2 regions of the Massilia phyllosphaerae genome follow, and region 2 is predicted to be linked to the other one. Evidence: predicted binding sites of a transcription regulator. Region 2 holds the regulator's gene; the other holds the start of a gene.

Region 1 (3,409 bases), on a different contig from region 2:
GGACGAACGCATCCTGGCCGGCTGGCCCGCCTACGAAGCCGCGCTGAAGGCCAACAGCATCGCCTACCAGCACTTCGTCTACGCCGGGACCGAGCACGGTTTCAACAACGACACCACGCCGCGCTACGACGAAGCGGCCGCCAAGCTGGCCTGGAGCCGCACCGTCGCCTTCTTCAAGGACAAGCTGGCCTGATCACAAACCAATTCGGGGTCAGAGCAGATTCTGGATGCCGTAGTGTCCGGGCAATTCGCCGCCGATGGCTACGAGACGAAGCGGTAGCGGCCAATGACGATTGTGCTCTGACCCCGGATTGTGCTCTGACCCCGAATTGAAGAAAAAATAAAAGGCACCCTGGGGTGCCTTTTCGTTTGCTGGGGAGCCGGGTTAGACGTAAGCGGCGAGGGCCGTTTTCATCTTTTTCAGCGCGGCGGTCTCGATCTGGCGGATACGCTCGGCCGACACGCCGAACTCTTCGGCTAGCGTGTGCAGGGTAGCACCGGAACCATCATCGTTGGCCAGCCAGCGCGCTTCCACGATGCGACGCGAACGCGGGTCCAGTTTACCCAGGGCCGTTTCCAGGCCTTCCGACTGCAGGCGCACCACCTCTTCGGCTTCGAGCACCTTGGTCGGCTCTTGCTGGTCCGACGACAGGTAGGCGATCGGCGAGAACTTGTCGTCTTCGTCGTCGGTCGGCGCTTCCAGCGCGATGTCGCGGCCCGACAGGCGGGTTTCCATTTCGACCACTTCTTCGCGCTTTACGTCGAGCATCTTGGCCAGGTCGGCAACTTGCTGCGGCGACATGGCGTCGAGACCCTGCTTGTTGCTGCGCAGGTTGAAGAACAGTTTGCGCTGTGCCTTGGTCGTCGCGACCTTCACCAGGCGCCAGTTCTTCAAGATGTATTCGTGCATCTCGGCCTTGATCCAGTGCATTGCGTACGACACGAGGCGCACGCCCTGGTTCGGATCGAAACGTTTGACTGCCTTCATCAGGCCGATGTTGCCTTCCTGGATCAGGTCGGCGTGCGGGAGGCCGTAGCCCAGGTAGCCGCGCGCGATCGACACCACCAGGCGCAGGTGAGACATCACCAGCTTCTGTGCGGCATCCAGATCATTGGCATCGCGCAGACTTTTGGCCAGCGAGACCTCTTCTTCGTGGGTCAGCATTGGCAGACGGTTCACCGCCGAGATGTAGGCGTCGATATTGCCGAGGTTGCCGTTAAAACCGAGTCCCAGAGCACGGCTGCCAGCAGGAACCAATGCGGATTGTGCGGACATAGTCATTTCCCTTTACAGTGAGCTGTACTGCATCATCAATCTGCCATACACCGTACCCCGAAGGCGTAACAGCATGGCTTGTTACGGGATGCGAGACGTTGTGCTATCGAGCCACCAAACGTCATGTACGGACACTATATTAGCACTCTCTTGAAGTGAGTGCTAGAAGCCTCCATGTTCCCGATGACGCCTTTAAGTTTCACTAAAGTGTTGCTTTTAGGAATCTAGTTGCGCTGTGTTTCAACTGTAGGGCAGAGATGAGCGGTGCAGTTGATTTAATTCAAACGTGACTCATATATCGTTTGATTTTCGTTAAATACAGGGTAGGGGACGCGTGCTTAGCGTTCTGTTGGATGGCGCACTTAGGGGTGTAGGCGGATGCCTCGCGTCCGCCGCAGGTTTGACTGGCCAACAGCGGACGAGTTAGCAGAACAGCAAGCTCGAGCGAGCTTGCAGGAAACGTTATTTCAGGCGCGCCAGGTGCCGCTGCACCGATAGCATCGCCCCGACCAGGCCCAGTGCGGCGCTGATCGCCAGCAAGCCGACAATGCCCAGCGCCGGCAGCGCCGTCAGCTGGAAGTCCGACGCGTACAGGCGCGCAAACTCGCCGACGGCCGTGTTGAGCGGGCGCAGCGCCAATGCCACCGCACCCAGGGCCACGGCGCCGGCGCACACGCCGAGCAGGGCGCCGGTGTAGTAGAACGGGCGGTGGATGAAGTTGTCGGTGGCGCCGAGCAGCTTCGAGACGGCGATCTCTTCGCGCTGGGTCAGTACCTGCAGGCGGACGGTGTTGAACACCACCGCGATCACCACCACGCCCAATGTCAGGGCCAGCAGCAGCAGCGCCAGGCGCAGCACGCCGAGCAGGGCGGCCAGGCGCTTGACCCAGGCCGAATCAACCTGCACCGAATCGACGCCCGGGAGCTGGCGCATGTGATCGGCCAGCAGGTCCACGCGCGCCGCCTCGGCGGTGCTGGTTGCCGCAAAACCGTCCAGCTTCATCACATAGCTGTCGGGCAGCGGATTGTCGCCCAGCGTGGCGATGACGTCGTCGAGGCCGCTCTTTTCCTTCAGGGCGTCCAGTGCCTGCTCGCGCGGCACGAAGTTGATCTTCGCATGGTTGCCGGCCAGCAGCTGCTGCAGCTGCGGCGCCAGCGCCTGGGCATCCTCGCGCGCCACGCCGGGCTTCATGAACAGGCTGATCTCGGGATCGACCGCCAGCTGTTCGGACAGCGGACGCACGTTGTCGAGCAGGGTCACGCCGGCGAAGGGCAGGGCCAGCGCCACCGCCACCACCAGCACGTTGAACAGGAAGCTGCCGGGCGACTTGCGCACGGTGGCGAGCGCCGCGACGAAGGCGAAGCGGTGCTGGCGGAACCAGATATTCATGCGCCACCTCCGATGCCGTCCATCACGTGCCCATGCTCGAGGCGAATCACGCGCGCGCCGCTGTCGAGGATCTGCTCGTCATGGCTCGAGATCACGCAGGTCACGCCGGCAGAGTGAAAGGCGTGCAGGGCGTCGATCACCTTGTCGGCCGCGGCGCGGTCGAGGTTGGCGGTTGGCTCGTCGGCCAGGATGATCTGCGGGCGGTTGACGATCGCGCGCGCGATCGCCACGCGCTGCTGTTCGCCGCCCGACAGTTCCATCGGCAGCGCGCGGACGCGATCGAGCAGGCCGACCTTGTCGAGCGCCGCGCGCGCGCGTTCCGCCGCCTGCGCCTTGGGCGCGCCGGTGACGATCAGCGGCAGCATCACGTTGGCCAGCAGGTTGCGGTCGTTGAGCAGGCGCTGGTGCTGGAAGATCAGGCCCAGGTTGCGCCGCAGGAAAGGCACGCCGGCCTTTTTCAGCTTGCCGATGTCCTGGCCGTTGACGGTCACGCGGCCCGAGGTCGGGCGCTCGATCGCGGCCACCATCTTCATCAGCGTCGATTTACCGGCGCCGGACGGGCCGGCCAGGTAGACCAGCTCGCCCCTGGCGATGTTCAGCGTGACGTCGGACAGGGCCAGGGCGTCGGCCGAATATTTCTTGGAGACGGACAGGAATTCAATCATTCTCGAGCTTACCCCAGCAGCGCCTCGGCGAATTCGTCGGCGCTGAAGGGCTGCAAGTCCTCCAGCTTCTCGCCGACGC
Region 2 (3,409 bases):
CGAGACCGCACGCGAAAACTGGAAGCTGGTCGCACCGGCCGGGATGACCAGGTCGTCGCCGCCGTTGTTGGTCAGGATCAGACCGGCCTTGGTCACGCCGCTGTAAATCGTGCCTTGCAACAGCAAATCGCCACTCCCGCCGCCGCATGCGGCCAGGCCCAGTGCGCATGCCAGCGCAACGCCGGCACGCAGGATCGAACTCTTCATAACTTCTCCAAAATGGACAGGATGTGGCGCGCGAGAAAGACTGCCGGCACCGCTGAGTAGAAAAATGCCCATCATTTTAGTGCATTTGCCAATCTGGGGCGCCATTTGCCATGCATTACCTTTGTATCACGGTGTAACCAACACTTGACACGGCGCAGCACCGTTGCATTTCGCAGCGGCCATCGTTATGCTGGACCCGCCTCGTCTTCATGCTTCCTGCATCCATCCTGCTACCCTGGCGTTTCAACATGACAAGCCCCCGTGCCTGGCCGAAGGCCATCCTGTTCGACCTGGACAACACCCTGTGGCCGATTTCGCCCGTGATCGTCCAGGCCGAGGAAAGCCTGTTCGCCTGGCTGCGCGAGCACGCGCCGCGCGTGGCCGAGCGCTTCACCATCGACGGCCTGCGTCAGGCGCGCCTGCAACTGCTGGCGCAACAGCCCGAATTCCACCTCGACCTGGGCAAGCTGCGCCGCGCCGGCCTGCATGCGGCGTTCCAGGAAGCGGGCGAGGATGCCGCCAAGGTGGAACTGGCGATGCTGCACTTTTTTGCCGCCCGCAACGCGGTCACGCCCTACGACGACGTGCTACCGGGCCTGTTGCGTTTGCAAGACAAACTGCTGGTCGGTTCGATCTCGAACGGCAATGCGGACTTGAAAGCGATCGGCCTGTCCCATCATTTCAAGGTGTCGGTGGCGGCGCACGAACTGGGCGTGGCCAAGCCGGACGCGGCGATCTTCCTGGAAGCCTGCCGGCAGCTCGGCGTGGCGCCCGAGGATGCGGTGTACGTCGGCGACGACGTGCTGCTCGACGTGCAGGGCGCCCAGCGCGCCGGCCTGCGCGCGGTATGGATGAACCGCACCGGATCGACCAGCCACCTGGAACACGAGGTGGTGCCGGATGCGATCGTGCGCGATTTCGACGAGCTGCTGGCCTGGCTCGAGCACCAACACGCGCACACTAAATAAGGCCGCGATCACTGCACGCCCGGCATGTGAACAGGCATAATGACATCTGAATAACGTACCGCGATGACCTGCAAGCGCGGATTTCTTCCGCCTCGTTCTAAATTATGCAACTCGATAATCGTGCCCAAACCCTGCTGAAAGCCCTGGTCGAGCGCTACATCGCCGATGGCCAGCCGGTCGGTTCGCGCGCGCTGTCGAAGATTTCCGGGCTGGACCTGTCGCCGGCCACGATCCGCAACATCATGGCCGACCTCGAAGAGATGGGCTATGTGGCCAGCCCGCACACCTCGGCCGGGCGCGTCCCCACGCCGCGCGGCTACCGCCTGTTCGTCGACACCCTCCTGACCGTGCGCCAGATCGACGAGAACGCGGTCGAGGCCGGCATGCGCCTGCCGGCGCACCAGCCGCAAAAAGTCATCGCCAACGCGGCGCAGATGCTGTCGTCCTTGTCGCAGTTCGCCGGGGTGGTGCAGAGTCCGCGGCGCGAGTCGATCTTCCAGCAGATCGAATTCCTGCGCCTGTCCGAAAAGCGCATCCTGCTGGTCATCGTCGACCCGCGCGGCGACGTCCAGAACCGCCTGCTGCTGACCGACGTCGATTATTCGCCGGCGCAGCTGACGCAATCGGCCAATTACCTGAACCAGAATTTCGCCGGCCTGACCTTCGACCAGGTGCGCGGCCGCCTCACCGGCGAGCTGCGCCAGCTGCGCGACGACATGGGACAGCTGATGCAGACGGCGGTCGAGGCCGGCAGCGAAGCGATGCAGGAAGGCGAGGGCATGGTCATCGCCGGCGAGCGCAACCTGCTGTCGGTGACCGATCTCTCATCCAACATGAGCTCGCTGCGCCAGATGTTCGAGATGTTCGAGCAAAAGACCGGGCTGATGCAGCTGCTGGACGTGTCCAGCAAGGCCGGCGGCGTGCAGATCTTCATCGGCGGCGAATCCAAGCTGGTGCCGATGGACGAAATGAGCGTGGTGACCGCGCCCTACGAGGTCAACGGCAAGATCGTCGGCACGCTCGGGGTGATCGGGCCGACCCGGATGGCCTACGAGCGCGTGATTCCGATCGTGGACATCACGGCCAAGCTGCTGTCGAACGCGCTCAGCCATTCCTGACTGCAGGCGGCGTAAAAAAACCACCCGGAGGTGGTTTTTTTGCATCTATTTTGTTTCCAGTTATGTCAGTGCCGGTGCGGGCAATCCGTCTTCACGCAATTGCCATAGATTGCCAGCGCGTGTTCGGTAATCTTGAAACCGCGCTCCAGCGCAATCTTTTGCTGGCGCGATTCGATTTCCTCGTCATAGAACTCTTCCACGTGGCCACAGTCTAGACAGACGAGGTGGTCGTGGTGCGAGCCGGCGTTCAGTTCGTAGATCGCCTTGCCGGTTTCGAAGTGGTTGCGGTTCAGAAGTCCGGCCTGCTCGAACTGGGTCAGGACACGATAAACAGTTGCCAAGCCGACATCCATGTTTTCGTTCAGCAGGGTTTTATAGACGTCTTCCGCCGTCAGGTGCCGGACCGCGCTGTTCTGGAAAATTTCGAGGATTTTCAGGCGCGGCAGAGTCGCTTTCAGGCCGCTGGCCTTCAGGTCGGTTGGGTTGTTGCTCATGTTTTGTTACTCGGATATGGGCGGAGTGCTTTATGATATAGCGTTTTCCGAGCGCCCGCTCGATCATTCAGGCCTGGTTTACGAGCTTTCGCTCACTTGTTTTGGGATTAGATATGCGCATCAAGAATGCCGTTTTCCATCGTTTCCACGTGCGCCCAGCGCTCGTGGCAGGTGTCGCCTGCACGGCGCTGCTGCTGTCGGGTTGCGCATCCTGGCGTAACCAGACCAAGCCGGCAGCGCCGGTGAGCACCGCGCCGACCGCGGTCGCCGCCGACGCCGACAAGGCTGCGGCAGCCGCAAACTCCGGTGCCCAGACCACCCGCGTCACCAAGCTGCAGAAATTCCTGTGGGTGTTCTCGCCCTACCGTCCGGACATCCAGCAAGGCAACTTCGTGTCCGAAGAAATGATCAAGCAACTGAAGCCCGGCCAGACCCGCGACCAGGTCAAGTTCGTGCTCGGCACCCCGCTGCTGACCGACACCTTCCACCGCGACCGCTGGGATTACCCGTTCTACCTGGCGCGCGGCAATGGCGAGCTGACCACCAGCCGCGTGACCGTGTATTTCAAGGATGACAAGGTCGACCACTTCGACGGCGGCAACCTGCCGAGCGAGCGCGACTA

What was found. Region 2 encodes HrcA, which represses chaperone genes, less so after heat shock. Its sites were predicted from a motif close to TTAGCACTCNNNNNNNNNGAGTGCTAA; they were not measured.
Region 1: rpoH (RNA polymerase sigma factor RpoH) is a predicted target of HrcA. The motif match lies at 1,416-1,442, and genes of this name have one in related genera.

Annotation. Positions count from the first base shown of each region.
Region 1 covers NZ_JAXSQX010000004.1:471,251-474,659, reverse strand. Annotated here, with positions in the region: gene U1H99_RS17880 (dienelactone hydrolase family protein) at 1-193, shown strand, start outside; gene rpoH (RNA polymerase sigma factor RpoH) at 386-1,276, opposite strand; gene ftsX (permease-like cell division protein FtsX) at 1,739-2,665, opposite strand; gene U1H99_RS17865 (cell division ATP-binding protein FtsE) at 2,662-3,330, opposite strand; gene ftsY (signal recognition particle-docking protein FtsY) at 3,339-3,409, opposite strand, start outside.
Region 2 covers NZ_JAXSQX010000001.1:142,850-146,258, forward strand. Annotated here, with positions in the region: gene U1H99_RS00585 (hypothetical protein) at 1-207, opposite strand, end outside; gene U1H99_RS00590 (HAD family hydrolase) at 456-1,175, shown strand; gene hrcA (heat-inducible transcriptional repressor HrcA) at 1,280-2,293, shown strand; gene fur (ferric iron uptake transcriptional regulator) at 2,359-2,787, opposite strand; gene U1H99_RS00605 (outer membrane protein assembly factor BamE) at 2,901-3,409, shown strand, end outside.